3 regions of the Streptomyces sp. NBC_00028 genome follow, and region 2 is predicted to be linked to each of the others. Evidence: riboswitches for the same ligand, from Rfam matches in the RefSeq annotation. Region 2 holds a riboswitch; each other region holds the start of a gene.
What was found. Region 2 has a riboswitch for cobalamin ahead of OG885_RS31530 (prenyltransferase/squalene oxidase repeat-containing protein). Riboswitches for the same ligand answer to the same signal wherever they lie in the genome.

Region 1 (5,599 bases), 5.8 Mb from region 2:
CTCGGCGCCTGCCACGGACTTGACGTACCCCTGGTCTTCGGGCCGCAAGGGGGTGGGCTCGGCGGCATGCTCATCGGCCCCGAGCCCACCCCCGACACCGAGCGGCTCTCCGCGCACGTCCGCTCCGCGTGGACGGCGTTCGCCGCCACCGGCGACCCCGGCTGGCCCGCGTACGACTCCGAGGCCCGGCTCGTCCGGCTCCTCGACACCGAACCGACGGTGAGCGCCTACCCGGAGGAGGCCTCACGGCGGCTGTGGGAGCGGCACGTCTTCGAGGCGCTGCCTCTGCTCGCCGGCTGACAGGCCCTAGGTGCGGTCGCCCTTCGGCTTGCCCCGCTGGTCGGGGGTGCCGTGCGGGGGCGGGTTGTACGGCTCCGGTGACGTCGCCGGTGACACGGGGGAACCGTGGCGTCCCGCGCGCTGTTCCGGGCGCAGCGCCTGCGGATCTCCGGACGTCGGCTCGGCGCCGGACTCCAGCTGCTCCAGGCGGGCGGTCAGCAGCTCGGTCACTGGGAGACGGTCGGCGTGGGTGCGCTCGTAGGAGAGCAGCGTCTCCACCTCGTCGGGCACCAGCGAGCGCACGCGGCTCTCCAGGCCGCCGAGGGGCAGATGGTCGTAGTCGGGCAGCGGCAGGGCGCTGCGACCGCCGTCGGCCATGGATCTCACTTCCCTCGATGCTGTGCTGTGTACGGTCGCGCGGGGCGCGGGTCAACGACCGCCCGGCCCCCCGCTGCCGAACGATCCGCTGCTGCCGTCGCTCCAGCGGCGCCGGCCCTTCTCGGGGCCGGTCCGGGTGCTGCTGTTGCCGAAGGCGGGCATCTCGTGCGGCGTGAGGCGCTGGTCGCTCCGGGGCACCTCGTCGGGCTCCCTGTTCTCCATGACCTCGCGGACGGGCCCGCCCTCGGGCAGCCTCGGCTGCTCCTCGGGGCTCGGGGGCGGCGGTTCCTGGCGACGGATGCGTGCGCCCAGCCAGAACGCGCCGAGCAACAGGGCGACCACGACCAGACCCGCCACGATCAGCCCGACGCCCAGGGCGCCGCGACCCGCGGCCATCTCCATCCATGCGATGTTCATGGCCCCGCGAGTACCCCCGCCGGCGTGCGTGAACCCGTCCACGCGACGGGCGGAACCTCCGGCGAGGGGGTTTGACGCGATCCGCGGCGGCTACCCGCGCGGTGTGACAGCGACGACATCCCAACAGGAGCTCATCCGGTTCCTGGAGGACCGTTTCGCGTGTGCGCAGGCGTGCACCGATTGCGCCCGGGCATGTGCGGTGCGTGCCAGCCTCGTGGATCCGGACGGGACCGAGCAGCAGGAACTCGTACGACGCAAGGGCATCATGTGCGCGGAGGTGTGCGACGCGACGTGCCGGGTGCTGTCCGAGCAGAACCGGCTGGACGAGAGCGGTATCCGCGTCCAGCTCGAGTGGTGCCGGACGGTCTGCCTGGAAAGCGCCCACGCCTTCGACACCCAGCCGGGCGCGGAGGAGGCCGCCAAGGCCTGCCGGACCTGCGCCCAGGCCTGCACGGACTTCATGGACACGCTGCGCTGAGGCGCGGCGCACCTCTCACAGAGGTCGTCCCATCCGTACGTTCCAGCGGCCCGCCCGGCCGCTGAGTTCGACGGCGGTGAGCGGTGCGACGTCCGCGCGCCAGAACGACGCCCTCGGGGCTCCCAGCGCGTGGACGAGCGCGGCGCGGACGATCTCGGGTTCGGCCACCACGATCGTCCGGCCCGGCTCCGCGGCGAGCGGGTCCAGCCACGCCGCGACCCGTTCGCACAGCGCGTGCACCGACTCCCCGCCGTGCGGTGCAGCTTCCACGTCGGCCAGCCAGCGGGCCAGCGCCTCCGGCTCGGCGGCGCCCACCTCGGCCAGCGTCGCCCCGCGCCAGCGTCCGGTGTCGAGGGCGGCCAACTCCGGTGTGTCCAGGGCGTCGAGGCCAAGTGCGTCGGCCGTCTCGCGGCAGCGCACGGTGGGGGAGACGCAGACCTGACGGGCCGTGGGCAGCGTGCCTGCGGCGGCCTTCGCGAGCCGCAGTCCTGAGTCGTCCGGCGGGCTGCCGTCGTCGAAGCGGGCCTCGCGCAGAGCCGCGCTGATCGCGGGTGAGATCAACATCACTCGGCTGGTCATCGGTCCATTCCCCCGCCCAACATCCCTTCCGTACCACGCAATTGACATGCCCACAGCGCCTCAGGGGCGCTCGTGGCCGACCCGTGCGCTCTTGGCCGCACCTCTCGCACGCGGTACCTTCTCGACGATATCGACGACGGTTCGGTGGAAGCCGGTGGGATTCCGGCACGGTCGCGCCACTGTATGCCGGGCACACCCCCAGGGGTGGGCCGGGGGAGTCAGACCCGCCCCGTCGTCCTGTGCACCACCGAGACGGGACGCGAGTTCCCCCAGGAGGTCCTGCCATGGCGCAGACCGTCGCTCAGCCGACAACCAGCTCCACCGCCATACCCGCAAAGCTGCCGATCGGCGCCATCGTCCCCTGGGCGGTCTTCTTCGGCGTCCTGATGCTGGTCCTGCTCTACTTCGTCGGCGCCGAACAGGGCGCCACCTCCCTGCTGTCCGGCGAGGGAGTCCACGAGTGGGTGCACGACGCCCGCCATCTGCTCGGCTTCCCGTGCCACTGACGGTGGCGAGGAAGCGTATCCGCGCATGAACTCCGCAACTGTCAGAAACCTCCTGGTCCGCGGCATGCTCGCGGGCCTCGTCGCGGGCCTGGCCGCGCTCGTCGTCGCGTACTTCCTCGGGGAGCCACGCGTCGATCAGGCCATCGCCTTCGAGGAGAGCCACGCCCACGAGCACGGCGGCGAGGAACTCTTCAGCCGTACGCTCCAGTCCACCGCGGGCCTGTCCACCGGTGTCCTCGTCTACGGGGTCGCCTTCGGCGGCATCGCGGCGCTCGCGTACTGCTTCGCGCTCGGCCGGATCGGCCGCTTCGGGCCGCGCGCGAGCGCGCTGCTCCTGGCGGTCGCCGGCCTGGTCGCGGTGTACGTCGTGCCGTTCCTCAAGTACCCGGCCAACCCGCCGGCCGTCGGCGACCCCGACACGCTCAACCAGCGGACCGCGCTGTTCTTCCTGATGATCGTCCTCAGCGTGCTGCTGACGGTGGGCACGGTCATCCTGGGCAAGCGGCTCGCACCCCGCCTCGGCAACTGGAACGCCACCCTCGCCGCGGGCGCGTTCTTCGTCCTCGTCGTCGGTCTGGCGTACGCGTTCCTGCCGTCGTTCAACGAGGTGCCGGAGCACTTCCCGGCCGCCCTGTTGTGGCAGTACCGGCTCGCGGCGCTCGCCGTGCAGGTGACCCTGTGGACCTCCTTCGGGCTGGTCTTCGGGCTGCTGGCGGAGCGGCAGCTGGCGCCGAAGCCGGCCGAGCGGTCGGCGGGTGCCGGGAGTCAGCCGACTCCCGTCATTCACTGAGCAGTTCAGCACCGAAACGGGCCCCCGCCACGCGGGGGCCCGTTTCATATGCCTCGGTACCGCCTCGCCATTCCCTATTTCTGGAACACGTTCTACCGTGTGCGCCGACAGGACCGGTTCCGGGGAGCCTGGAGGCGCCGTGCATCTCGCATACACACCCGAGCAGCAGCGGCTGCGCACCGAACTGCGCGCGTACTTCGCCGAGTTGGTGCCGACCGACGCCAACGCCCGGCACGGCGACCGGCGGGAGCAGAAGCGCTTCTACCGTGAGACCGTCCGCCGCCTGGGCGCCGACCGCTGGCTGGGCGTGGGCTGGCCGAAGGAGTACGGCGGCCGTGGCCTGACCGCGATGGAGCAGTTCATCTTCTTCGACGAGGCCGCCCAGGCCGGCGTACCGCTGCCGCTGATGGCGCTGAACACCGTAGGGCCGACGATCATGCAGTACGGCACCGACGAGCAGAAGGCGTACTTCCTCCCCGGGATCCTCTCCGGCGAGCTCGACTTCGCGATCGGCTACAGCGAGCCCGACGCCGGCACCGACCTCGCCTCCCTGAAGACGCGCGCGGTGCGCGAAGGGGACGAGTACGTCGTCAACGGGCAGAAGATCTGGACCACCAACGGCGACACCGCCGACTGGGTCTGGCTCGCCACCCGCACCGACCCCGACGCCCCGCCGCACAAGGGCATCACCATGCTCCTCGTGCCGACCACCGACCCCGGCTACTCCTGCACCGTCATCAACACCCTCGCCGGCCACGACACCACCGCCAGCTACTACGAGGACATCCGTGTCCCCGTCGCCCGCCGGGTCGGCGCCGAGAACCAGGGCTGGCGGCTGATCACCAACCAGCTCAATCACGAGCGCGTCACCCTCGCCGCACACGGCACCATGGCCATCCGCGCCCTGCACGACGTCCAGCGCTGGGCCATGGAGACCAAGCTCGCCGACGGCCGCCGCGTCGTCGACCTGCCCTGGGTGCGCCGCCGACTCGCCCAGACCCATGTGAAGCTCGACGCGATGAAGCTGCTCAACTGGCAGATGGTCCACGCCGTGCAGAACGGCACACTCACCCCCCAGGACGCCTCCGCGGTCAAGGTCTACGGCTCCGAGGCCCGCCGGGACGCCTACGCCTGGCTCATGGAGGTGGTCGCGGCCGCCGGCGCCCTGAAGGAGGGCTCCGCGGGCTCCGTGCTCCACGGCGAGCTGGAGCGCGGCTACCGTTCCGCGGTCATCTTCACCTTCGGCGGCGGCAACAACGAGATCCAGCGGGAGATCATCTCGTGGATCGGTCTGGGGATGCCGAGGGTTCGGCGTTAGCCTGCGGGTATGGGAGATCCCGGGCTGTTCACCCCGAACTCGGTGACCTGGCAGTTGCACGGCGACCCGATGATGTGGGTCGCGGGCGTCCGCGCGCTCTACCTCCAGGCCCTGCATCCCCGTGCCGTGCGCGGAGTCATGCAGAACTCCGACTTCCGGCAGGACGCCTGGGGCCGGCTGCTGCGCACCGCGAACTTCGTCGGCACCACGACGTACGGCACCACGGCGGCGGCCGAACGGGCGGGCGCCCGCGTCCGGAAGATCCACAGCATGCTGTCCGCCACCGATCCCGACACCGGGGAGACCTACGGGGTCGGCGAACCCGAGCTGCTGCTGTGGGTGCACTGCGCCGAGATCGACTCCTATCTCCAGGTCGGCCGCCGCTCCGGCTTCCACCTCACCGACGAACAGGCCGACCGCTACATCGCCGAACACCGCGTCAGCGCCCGGCTGGTGGGCCTCGACCCCGACGCCGTACCCGCGAACCAGGCCGAGATGGCCGCCTACTTCGAGAAGGTCGGACCCGAACTCACCGCCGGGCCCGAGGCACGCGCGGTCGACGACTTCCTGCTCCGCCCACCGACGCACCCCCTGCTCGTCCCGGCGCGCGAGGTGCTGTGGCGGCGCGTGGCACATCTGGCGTACGCCGCTCTGCCGCCGTACGCCCACGATCTGTACGGCAGACCCGCCCCGGAACCCGCCACCGTCACCCGCCAGTTGCGTCGCACGGGCACCCTGTTGCGCGCTGTTCCCGCACGTCTGCGCTGGCAACTGCCGCCCAAACACATCCTGCGGGCCATGTCACGGCTCGGCCCCGGCTCCCGCCCGGCACCGTACAAAGTCGGGAGATAGCT
Region 2 (5,599 bases):
GGCGGAGGTGGGTTCGTCCAGGATCAGGGCCCGGGGGTGGGGGGTGAGGACCGAGCCGATCGCGACGCGTTGCTGCTGGCCGCCGGAGAGGGTGGAGATCGGGCGGGCGCGGAGGTCGGTGAGGCCGAGGAGGTCGAGGGTCTCCTCGACGCGGCGGCGCATCACGTCCGGTGGCAGGCCCAACGACTCCATGCCGTAGGCCAGTTCGTCCTCGACCGTGTCCGTCACGAAGTGGGAGAGCGGGTCCTGGCCCACCGTGCCCACGACGTCGGCCAGTTCGCGAGGCTTGTGGGTGCGGGTGTCGCGGCCGGCGACGGTGACCCGGCCGCGCAGGGTGCCGCCGGTGAAGTGCGGGACGAGACCGCTGACGGAGTTGAGGATCGTGGACTTGCCGGTGCCGGACGGGCCCACGAGGAGGACGAGTTCGCCCTCGGGGACCTCGAAGTCGATGCCCTGGACGGTGGGTTGGGTCGCGCCGTCGTAGGTGACGGAGACGTCCTCGAAACGGATCACGACGGCTCCTCGGGAGGCGGGGTGACGAAGGCGGGCAGCAGGCCGAGGAGGATCGCGGCCGCGGGGTAGAGGGGGAGGGTGGGGGTGGTCAGGGGGATGACGCCGGGGTGGAGGGCCGCGGGGTCGTGGACGGAGGCCCAGGCGAGCGCCGCGGCCACCGCCGCGCCGGAGGCGGTCGCCAGCCAGGCGCGGGCGCCCCAGGGGTCGGGGCGGTAGCGGGTGCGGGGCGTGCGGCGGCCGCCCAGACGGAGGCCGGCGAGCGCCGCGGTCACTCCGGCGAGGAGGACGGGGACGCCGTACGTGCCGCCTTCGGCGGTCAGCAGGCCGTACGTTCCCGCGCAGACGCCGAGCAGGCCGCCGAGGGTGAGGGTGTTCGTCGTACGGCGGACGCGGGGCGGGACGTCGGCGGTACGGCCGTAGCCGCGGGCGTCCATCGCGGCGGCGAGGGCGACGGAGCGTTCCAGGGCGCCTTCGAGGACGGGCAGGCCCACCTGGAGGAGGCCGCGCAGGCCGGAGTCGGGGCGGCCCCGGAGGCGACGGGCGGCGCGCAGACGCTGGACGTCGGCGATGAGGTTCGGGGCGAAGGTGAGGGCGACGACCACGGCGACGCCCATCTCGTACAGGGCGCCGGGGAGGGACTTGAGGAGGCGGGTGGGGCTGGCGAGGGCGTTCGCGGCGCCTACGCAGATGAGGAGGGTGGCCAGTTTCAGGCCGTCGTAGAAGGCGAAGGTGAGGGTCTCCGCGGTGACCTTGCCACCGAGGCGGATGCCCTGGGCCCAGTCCGGGAGGGGGACTTCGGGGAGGGTGACGAGGGTGTGGGTGCCGGGGAGGGGGGAGCCGAGGGTGACGGCGAAGGTGAGGCGGATGAGGAGGACGGCGAGGGCGAGTTTGACGAAGGAGGAGTAGGAGCGGGCCCAGGGGGTGTTCGGGCGGCGGGCGGCCACTACGTAGGCGGACGTGGCGATGAGGAGGGTGAGGAGGAGGGGGTTGGTGGTGCGGGTGGCGGCGATGCCGAGGGAGAGGGACCAGAGCCACCAGGCGGCGGGGTGGAGGGGGGTGCGGGGGGTGCTGTGGGTGCGGCGGGTGGGGGTTGAGGTGGGGGGCGTTTCGCTTGCCCGCGCCGGCGGGGTGCCGCCTGCGCCCACCCGTGCCGCCCCAGCGGCACGACTGCCCGCAGCTAGGGTGTGGTCTGCGCCTGCCTGTGCCGCTCCGGCGGTGTGACTGTCCGCAGTTGGGGGTTGTGGGGTGGGCGCCGCCTCGGTGGCGCGGCCGTCCGGGGGCTGGGGCGGGTTAGCGTGCATTCCTGCGGCGCCTTGCCTGCCATATCGCCGCCGCGGCCAAAGTTGCCACCGCTGCGGCGCCCGTCAGTAGGCCCACCGATGGGCCGGAGTCGTTGTTGGTGTTGTGCTTCTTCGCCGAGGTGTTCTTGTTGCCCGTCGCCACTTGCTCACCGCACCCGGTCTCCGGGTACCCGGCGATCGCGCACAGCAGGGCGTTGGTGTCGTAGCGCAGGGGTTTGGCCACCGTGGCCAGGGCTTCCGCCGTGGTCGCGTCGGCCGGGACCACCGCGCACTTCGTGCGGAGCGCGGGGGGTGTCTCTCCCGACGGGGCGTCCGTCGGTGTGCCGAAGTCGAGGACCAGGGCCACGCGTTTCTTGCCGGGGTCGGCGGGGGTGTTCGCGCAGATCTTCGCGAACGACGCCGTGCCGCGGGGCTTCGTCGCGTCCGTCGAGTCCTCGCTCACCGCGAAGCGGAAGCCCTGGACGTCGCCGTCGGCGGGGACGGCGGTGGCGGGGCCCTGGGTGGCGTAGGTCCAAGCCGTGCCGGTGCGGTCCCAGAAGGACCAGTAGCGGTAACCGGCGGCGTGGGCCGCCTGGCCGGTGAGGGCCAGGAGGCAGAACGCCGTCAGGAGCAGGGCGGCGACGCGGCGCATCACTGGCGGCGCTTCCGGCCGCGGAGCATGAGGGCGAAGCCGATGAGGGCGCCGAGGAGGAGACCGCCGCCGACGGTCCAGGCGACGGACAGCCCGTCATCGCTGTCGTCGGACTCGGTCGCGCCGGTCGCCCGTCCCTCCTTCGGGCCGGGCACGTGCTCCGGCGTCGGGCCGGTCGCGTTCAGCAGGACGATCAGGTCCTTGCCGCCGAACTCACGCGGGTTCAGGCCACCGGCCTGGGCGGCGAAGACGAGCTGGGCGTAGGCGGCCGGGCCGGTCTGCGCGGCCCACTTCAGGGCGTTGGCCTCCAGCCAGTGGACGGACGCGGTGGCCTCGGCGTGGAAGTCGGCGGCGGACAGGGCGACGACCGCGTCGGCGGTGTTGCCGTAGTCGGGCTGGTCCTCGGCACCGGGCAGGGCCGACTTCAGGTACTTGTCCTTGGCCATCGTCTTCGCGAGGTAGGAGGCGCCGTTGTGGGCGGCCTGCTCGGAGTCGCCGGGCTTCTCGCAGGACTGGCTCGCCCGGTCGTCGTCGCTGTGGACGTTCGTCTGCTGCTCGCCGAGCCCGCCGAGCACCGCCGCCGCCGTGGCGTCCGCGTTGGCGGTGAGCCCGCCCTTCTTGTCGGGCTGGTAGGCGAAGGCGCCCGCCCCCGTCCCGGTGCAGGGGAGGGCGAGGTCCAGCAGGGCGTCGTAGGGGCTCTTGCCGTTCTTCTGGACCTTCGCGGCCTGCTGGCCGACGGCGGTGAGCGCCCCGATGACCACGGACGTGGAGTTCGCGTCGCTCGCTCCGCCGGCGGTGTAGCCCCAACCGCCGTCCTTGTTCTGCACGGACTTCAGCCAGGCGACGGCCTTGCGGGGGACGTCCTCGTGTCCGCCGGTCGCGGCGAGGGCCTGCACCGCGGCGGCCGTGCTGTTGGTGTCGACCATGACCTTGGCGTCGCAGGCCTTGGTGGTGTCGGCGCGGAAGGCGGGGAAGGCGCCGTTGGCGCACTGCTGGCCGGCCAGCCAGTCGACGGCCTTGTCGGCGGGGTCGACGGACTGTTCCGTCTGCGCCATCAGCGTCAGCGACTGCCGCCACACCCCGTCGTACGTCGGGTCGCCCGCCCCGTACAACCCGTCGGGTATCGCCACCGAAGGCGAGGGCGAAGTGGACGGATCGGCGGCCATGGCCGGGGTGGCCGTGCCGATCACGGCGGTGGCGGCCAGGACCGCGGCGCTGCGGCGGACGTTCATGATCGGCGGATGCCTCTCCCTGCAAGGGAGCCGGGCAGCGCGGGGAGACCCCGGGCGGCTCGGCCCCGTAGACCTCGACGGTGCCGTGCACCGGCCGGATGCCGGTGCGCGTGAGCCGGTCAACTGCTCCGCGCGGGGCGATCCGGCTTGCCCGGGAGGCAGGGCCTCGGAGGCTCACGGTTGCGGGTCAGCGCCGGAATTGCACCGGCTTCCCCCCGTACGGGTGTGATGACGACGCGGCCACTCTACCCGCCCGTAAACAACCGGCTGAGGGGCTCCTGTGAGGCGCTCCCGACCGGGGGATAGGTTCGGCGGCGTGGAGATCACGGGGAGACTGATCGGCTCGGGGCGGGCGTCCGACGTCTATGAGATCGACGACGCGTGGGTGCTGCGGCGCGACCGGGAGGGGTACGCGGACGCGCTGGCCGAGGCCGCCGTCATGGAGCGGGTGCGGGCCCATGGGTATCCGGTGCCCCGGGTGCGGACAGCGGATTCCTCCCGGTCCGACCTCGTCATGCAGCGGCTGCACGGGCCGACGATGCTGGCGGCGTTCGCGGCCGGGCGCATCGACGCGCGGGACGCGGGGGAGATGCTGGCGGGGCTGTTGCGGCGGCTGCATGCCGTGCCGGGGCGGGTGGTTCACCTGGATCTGCATCCGGACAACGTGATGCTCACCGCCGACGGGCCCTACGTCATCGACTGGGCCAATGCCGAGGAGGGCGACCCCGGCCTCGACTGGGGCATGTCCGCGGTGATCCTCGCCCAGGTCGCCGTCGGGGACGAGCCGATCGCGGGGCCGGCGCGCGCGATGCTGGCCGCCCTACTGGCCGACCCGTCCGCGCTCACGGAGGAGGGGCTCGTCGAGGCGCGCGGGCGGCGGGCGGTCAATCCGACGATGAGCCGACGGGAGACCGAACTGCTCGGCGCCGCCGAGGAGTTGGTCAGGACGTTCCTGTCCTGACCGGAGTCGGGCCGCCGAACGGCAGCCGCAGCCTTCGCGACGCGAGCAGCCACGTGCCCTTCGCCGACCTGCGGAACTCGTCCTCGTACTGCCCGACCTGGACGGGCGGGCCCGGCGGGACGGGGCCCTGGCCGCCCTCGTGGCCGTCGACGCGGTACGTCGTGAAGTACGAGGTCGCCGTCGCCCTGTCCGGGGACGTCACCGTGACGAGGATGTTGGACATCACCCGGCGCGAGAGGCGGTCGGAGGGACGGGAGGCGAAGTACGCGCGCAGCGCCTCCCGGCCCACGGACCGCCGCCCGTCCCCCTCTGGGAGCGGCCACTCCCAGGAGCCGTCCTCGGTGAACAGCCCGGCGACCGAGCCCGGTTCGCCGAGGTCGAGACGGTGGACGAAGTCGATGATCAGGCGCTCGCAGGCGCGTTCGGCGAGGAGTCGCTCCAGAGGGTCCATACCCGCGATGGGATCACACCGCCACGTAGGTGAGGGGATCGCTCCCCGGCACCGCCTCCGCCCGGCCCAGCTTCACCAGGCGCCGCAGATGGGCCTCCGCCTCCGAGACGGCGATGTTCCGTGAGCCGTGGGGGATTTCGGCCCAGGGGCGGTTCCATTCCATGCGCTCGGCGACCTGCCATGGCGTGAGCGGCTCGCCGAGCAGCGCCCGCAGCCCGGTCAGCCGGTCCTCGTGGTGCGCCAGCAACTCCCGTACGCGGGCGGACGCGTCGGTGAAGACGTACTGGTGGGCCGGGAGGACCTCGGCGGGGGCCAGCCGCCCGACGCGTTCGAGGGAGTCGAGGTAGTCGCCGAGGGGGTCGGTGACGGTGGCGTCGTCGGGGTCCTCGTACAGGCCGATGTGCGGGGTGATCTCGGGGAGCAGATGATCGCCGGAGAACAGGCGTCCCTGGCCCGGTAGTTGGGCGGGATGTTGTTCCTCCAGATGGAGGCAGACATGGCCCGGGGTGT
Region 3 (5,599 bases), 3.4 Mb from region 2:
ATGGACTAGACCAACAGAGTCGGCGACGGTATACAGAGGGGATCACGATGTGATCCGCATCCGGAGCCGGGAAGGCAGAGGCATGAGCACCGAGGTCAGCAGCGCGGAGAACGAGGGTGGGGCGACCGTCCGTACCGCGCGCGTGCCCAAGTACTACCGCCTGAAGAAGCACCTGCTCGACATGACCGAGACCCAGGCGCCCGGCACGCCCGTCCCGCCCGAGCGCACGCTCGCGGCCGAGTTCGACACCTCGCGCACCACCGTGCGCCAGGCCCTCCAGGAACTCGTCGTCGAGGGCCGCCTCGAACGCATCCAGGGCAAGGGCACGTTCGTCGCCAAGCCGAAGGTCTCCCAGGCGCTGCAACTCACCTCCTACACCGAGGACATGCGCGCCCAGGGCCTCGAACCCACCTCGCAGCTCCTCGACATCGGCTACATCACCGCCGACGACCGCCTCGCCGAGCTCCTCGACATCACCGCCGGCGGCCGGGTACTGCGCATCGAGCGGCTGCGCATGGCGAACGGCGAGCCGATGGCCATCGAGACGACCCACCTGAGCGCGAAGCGCTTCCCCGCGCTGCGGCGCAGCCTGGTCAAGTACACCTCTCTCTATACGGCGTTGGCCGAGGTCTACGACGTCCATCTCGCCGAGGCCGAGGAGACCATCGAGACCTCGCTGGCCACCCCGCGCGAGGCCGGCCTGCTCGGCACCGACGTGGGCCTGCCGATGCTGATGCTGTCCCGCCACTCCATCGACAAGGACGGGGAGCCGGTGGAGTGGGTGCGCTCGGTGTACCGGGGCGACCGGTACAAGTTCGTGGCGCGGCTGAAGCGCCCCCTCGACTAGTGGTGTAGCGCACCCGCGCTTCCTGCTCTACGGTCCTCCCGTCTCCGTATGGACGGGAGGACCGCTCTGTCGACCGGACGAGGGCCGCCCCCGCCGCCGTACGTCGAGTCGCAACTCGTCGCCCCGGCCGGGCTGTTCCCGTCGCGGGACGAGAAGGAGGAGGACCCGCGTCAGGGCTTCCGCCGCTGCTGAGGCTCGCGGTTGACACCGATGTCGGACCTTCACCGAATCGACATACCGATATGCGGACGAGGTCTTCCACTCCTGTCACACCGTGACCTAGATTGCCTGCGCGTTACACGGTGATCAGTGAGGGGATGGAGCCGCCGCATGTCATCAGATTCGCCCGAGGCCAGACCACCGGTGGTGACACCCGTCCGCGTGGTCATCGCCCTGTGCCTCTTCGCGCCCTTCGTAGCGATGTTGTGGGTGGGGTCGTACGCGAAGGTCGACCCGACCTTCATCGGCATCCCGTTCTTCTACTGGTACCAGATGCTGTGGGTGCTCATCTCCACCGCGCTGACGATGACCGCGTACCAGCTCTGGCAGCGTGACCAGCGCGCCCGTCGTGGAGGTACCAAGTGAACGACGGCGTGAACGGCGTCGCGCTCGGCGTCTTCATCTTCTTCTTCCTGGCCGTCACGGTCATGGGCTTCCTCGCCGCGCGCTGGCGCAAGGCCGAGAACGAGCACTCGCTGGACGAATGGGGCCTGGGCGGCCGGTCGTTCGGCACCTGGGTCACCTGGTTCCTGCTCGGCGGCGACCTCTACACCGCGTACACCTTCGTGGCCGTCCCGGCGGCGATCTACGCGGCGGGCGCGGCCGGCTTCTTCGCGGTGCCGTACACGATCCTCGTGTACCCCCTGATCTTCACCTTCCTCCCCCGCCTGTGGTCGGTCTCGCACAAGCACGGCTATGTGACGACCTCCGACTTCGTCCGCGGACGCTGGGGTTCGAAGGGCCTGTCGCTCGCGGTCGCCGTCACCGGCATCCTCGCGACGATGCCGTACATCGCCCTCCAACTCGTGGGTATCCAGGCCGTCCTGGACGTCATGGGCGTCGGCGGTGGCGAGGACACCAACTGGTTCGTGAAGGACCTGCCGCTGCTGATCGCGTTCGGCGTGCTCGCGGCGTACACGTACTCCTCCGGTCTGCGTGCCCCCGCCCTGATCGCGTTCGTCAAGGACACGCTGATCTACATCGTCATCGCGGTGGCGATCATCTACATCCCGATCAAGCTGGGCGGGTTCGACGAGATCTTCGCCAAGGCGGGCGAGGCGTACAGCCAGACCAACCCGGCGACGGGCGCGCCGCGCGGTGCGCTGGTGCCGGGCGAGCCGGGCCAATGGACGTACGCCACGCTGGCGTTGGGCTCCGCGCTCGCGCTCTTCATGTACCCGCACTCGATCACCGCGACGCTCTCCTCCAGGAGCCGTGAGGTGATCCGCCGCAATACCACGATCCTGCCGCTGTACTCGCTGATGCTGGGTCTGCTGGCGCTGCTGGGCTTCATGGCGATCGCGGCCGGGGTCAAGGTCACCAACGGCCAGTTGGCGATCCCGCAGCTGTTCGAGGACATGTTCCCGGCGTGGTTCGCGGGTGTGGCCTTCGCGGCGATCGGTATCGGCGCGCTCGTGCCCGCCGCCATCATGTCCATCGCGGCGGCGAATCTCTTCACCCGCAACATCTACAAGGACTTCATCAAGCCGGACGCGACTCCGGAGCAGGAGACCAAGATCTCCAAGCTGGTGTCCCTGCTGGTGAAGGTCGGCGCGCTGGTCTTCGTCCTGACGATGGACAAGACGGTCGCCATCAACTTCCAGCTCCTGGGCGGCATCTGGATCCTCCAGACGTTCCCGGCCCTGGTCGGCGGTCTGTTCACCCGCTGGTTCCACCGCTGGGCCCTGCTCGCCGGCTGGGCGGTCGGCATGATCTACGGCACGGTCGCCGCGTACGGCGTCGCCTCCCCGACCCAGAAGCACTTCGGCGGCTCGTCGAAGGAGATCCCGGGCATCGGCGAGATCGGCTACATCGGCCTGACGGCGTTCGTGCTCAATGTCGTCGTCACGGTGGTCCTGACCTTCGTCCTGAAGGCCGTGAAGGCCCCGGAGGGCGTCGACGAGACGAGCCCCGAGGACTACACGGCGGACGCGGGCGACCCCGGCGTCCAGGTCGAGCTGCCGCCGGCGACGGCGGGCACCTCGCACTGAGGATTTCCGTGCTCAGCGGGCCGTCGGAACATCCGGCGGCCCGTTGTCGTACCGGTCGGGCACACTCGCTCCCATGGACATCGAGATCCGGGCTGCGGAACCCAGCGAATACGACACGATCGGTGAGATCACGGCCCAGGCCTATCTCCTGGACGACCTCCTCGCCTTCGGCGAGAGCGACTGGTACCTGGGCGAGTTGAGAGACGTCGCCAAGCGGGCCGCCTCCGCCGAGGTACTCGTGGCCACCCTGGGCGGCGAGCCCGTCGGCACCGTCACCTACGTCGCCGCCGGCGGCGCCCTGGCCGAGCACGCCCGGCCCGACGAGGCCGTGATCCGCATGCTCGCCGTCAGCCGCGCGGCGCGCGGCAGAGGGGCCGGCGAGGCCCTCGTCCGCGCCTGCGTCGACCGGGCGAGGGCGGCGGAGGGCTGCACGGGCATCGTGCTGTCGACCCAGGAGATCATGTACGCCGCCCACCGCATCTACGAACGCCTCGGTTTCGTCCGCGCGCCCGAGCGCGACTGGCAGCCGATCCCGGGTGTGGAGTTCACGCTTCTCACCTATGAGTTGACGCTCTGAAGTCGCCGCGACACAACATCTAGGGGTGCCACCCGAACCCGGCACAAGATGTATGCTCATGCTCGCTGTCGCCACAGGGGAATCCGGTGCGAATCCGGAACTGTCCCGCAACGGTGTACTTGTGCATGTCTTGTGCGTGTACGGGAGTCAGTCCGAGGACCTGCCGACAGCGTGCCCAGGCCGCCGTGGCCCGGGTGCCATGACGTCCGGGCCTCGTGGAGTGGGCCGGTGGACGCGACGCCGTGTGCGCTCGTGCTGCCCCCTGCTCTCCGCCAGGCCCCGTGCCGAGCGAGGGAGAGCCCCCCAGTGACCATCGCGCCAGCCGATCCGGCTTCAGCGGTCCAGGCGGAGAACGACGGTCCCGGTACCGCCCTGTTGCGGACCCTGACCGAGCTGACCGCCGACCTGCCCGACGCCGACCCCGGACGGGTCGCCGCCGCCGCGCTGCGCGGCCGCTCCGGCCGGGCGGACTCCGATGGCGGCGCGGAGCTGCGCGAGCTGGCGACGGAGGCCGCTGCCGGTCTCATCTCCGAGGACCCCGCCTACTCCCGGCTGGCCGCCCGGCTGCTGACCATCAGCATCGCCGCCGAGGCCGCCTCCCAGGGCGTCACGTCCTTCACCGAGTCCGTCGGGGTCGGCCACCGCGAGGGCCTGGTCGCCGACCGTACGGCGGAGTTCGTACGGGTCCACGCGGCGCGGCTCGACGCGCTGATCGACCCGGCCGGCGACGACCGCTTCGGCTACTTCGGGCTCCGCACCCTGCACAGCCGCTACCTCCTGCGGCACCCGATCACCCGCCAGGTCATCGAGACTCCCCAGCACTTCATGCTGCGCGTCGCCGCCGGCCTCGCCGAGGACGACACGACCCGCGCCCTGGACGAAGTCGCCGCGCTCTACGGGCTCATGAGCCGCCTCGACTACCTGCCGTCCTCCCCCACGCTCTTCAACTCCGGCACCCGGCACCCCCAGATGTCGTCCTGCTACCTCCTCGACTCCCCTCTGGACGAGCTGGACTCCATCTACGACCGCTACCACCAGGTGGCACGGCTGTCCAAGCACGCCGGTGGCATCGGGCTGTCGTACAGCAGGATTCGTTCCCGCGGCTCCCTCATCCGGGGCACCAACGGGCACTCCAACGGCATCGTGCCGTTCCTGAAGACGCTGGACGCTAGCGTCGCCGCGGTGAACCAGGGCGGTCGGCGCAAGGGCGCGGCCGCGGTGTACCTGGAGACCTGGCACTCCGACATCGAGGAGTTCCTGGAGCTGCGCGACAACACCGGTGAGGACGCTCGGCGTACGCACAACCTGAACCTCGCGCACTGGATCCCGGACGAGTTCATGCGCCGCGTGAACGCCGACGCCGAGTGGTCGCTGTTCTCCCCGGCCGACGTGCCCGAGCTGGTCGACCTGTGGGGCGAGGAGTTCGACGCCGCGTACCGCAAGGCGGAGGCGGCCGGTCTCGCGAAGAAGACCATCCCGGCCCGTGACCTCTACGGCCGCATGATGCGCACCCTCGCGCAGACCGGCAACGGCTGGATGACCTTCAAGGACGCCGCCAACCGCACCGCCAACCAGACGGCGCTGCCCGGCAGCGTGGTCCACTCCTCCAACCTCTGCACGGAGATCCTGGAGGTCACGGACGACGGGGAGACGGCGGTCTGCAACCTGGGGTCGGTGAACCTGGGTGCGTTCGTCGACCAGAGGACCGGCGACCTCGACTGGGAGCGGCTGGACGAGACCGTCCGTACCGCCGTCACCTTCCTCGACCGCGTGGTGGACATCAACTTCTACCCGACCGAGCAGGCGGGCCGTTCCAACGCCAAGTGGCGTCCCGTCGGCCTCGGCGCGATGGGCCTCCAGGACGTCTTCTTCAAGCTGCGGCTGCCCTTCGACTCGCCGGAGGCCAAGGCTCTCTCCACGCGCATCGCCGAGCGCATCATGCTCGCCGCGTACGAGGCCTCCACC

Region 1: it holds a riboswitch for cobalamin, as region 2 does, so the genes downstream of both, OG885_RS05325 (CbtB-domain containing protein) here and OG885_RS31530 (prenyltransferase/squalene oxidase repeat-containing protein) in region 2, are expected to answer to the same signal.
Region 3: it holds a riboswitch for cobalamin, as region 2 does, so the genes downstream of both, OG885_RS15745 (ribonucleoside-diphosphate reductase subunit alpha) here and OG885_RS31530 (prenyltransferase/squalene oxidase repeat-containing protein) in region 2, are expected to answer to the same signal.

The regions. Positions count from the first base shown of each region.
Region 1 is NZ_CP108293.1:1,200,222-1,205,820, reverse strand. It holds gene OG885_RS05350 (carboxylesterase/lipase family protein) at 1-300, shown strand, start outside; gene OG885_RS05345 (hypothetical protein) at 307-657, opposite strand; gene OG885_RS05340 (DUF6479 family protein) at 709-1,074, opposite strand; gene OG885_RS05335 (ferredoxin) at 1,178-1,552, shown strand; gene OG885_RS05330 (histidine phosphatase family protein) at 1,568-2,131, opposite strand; cobalamin riboswitch at 2,226-2,378, shown strand; gene OG885_RS05325 (CbtB-domain containing protein) at 2,416-2,637, shown strand; gene OG885_RS05320 (CbtA family protein) at 2,663-3,427, shown strand; gene OG885_RS05315 (acyl-CoA dehydrogenase family protein) at 3,567-4,745, shown strand; gene OG885_RS05310 (oxygenase MpaB family protein) at 4,755-5,597, shown strand.
Region 2 is NZ_CP108293.1:7,007,585-7,013,183, forward strand. It holds gene OG885_RS31515 (ABC transporter ATP-binding protein) at 1-513, opposite strand, end outside; gene OG885_RS31520 (energy-coupling factor transporter transmembrane component T) at 510-1,658, opposite strand; gene OG885_RS31525 (SCO2322 family protein) at 1,804-2,445, opposite strand; gene OG885_RS31530 (prenyltransferase/squalene oxidase repeat-containing protein) at 2,445-3,677, opposite strand; cobalamin riboswitch at 3,791-3,932, opposite strand; gene OG885_RS31535 (phosphotransferase) at 3,994-4,638, shown strand; gene OG885_RS31540 (nuclear transport factor 2 family protein) at 4,619-5,089, opposite strand; gene OG885_RS31545 (MBL fold metallo-hydrolase) at 5,103-5,599, opposite strand, start outside.
Region 3 is NZ_CP108293.1:3,592,182-3,597,780, forward strand. It holds gene OG885_RS15720 (GntR family transcriptional regulator) at 83-847, shown strand; gene OG885_RS15725 (hypothetical protein) at 896-1,039, shown strand; gene OG885_RS15730 (DUF3311 domain-containing protein) at 1,178-1,432, shown strand; gene mctP (monocarboxylate uptake permease MctP) at 1,429-3,057, shown strand; gene OG885_RS15740 (GNAT family N-acetyltransferase) at 3,131-3,634, shown strand; cobalamin riboswitch at 3,657-3,817, shown strand; gene OG885_RS15745 (ribonucleoside-diphosphate reductase subunit alpha) at 3,941-5,599, shown strand, end outside.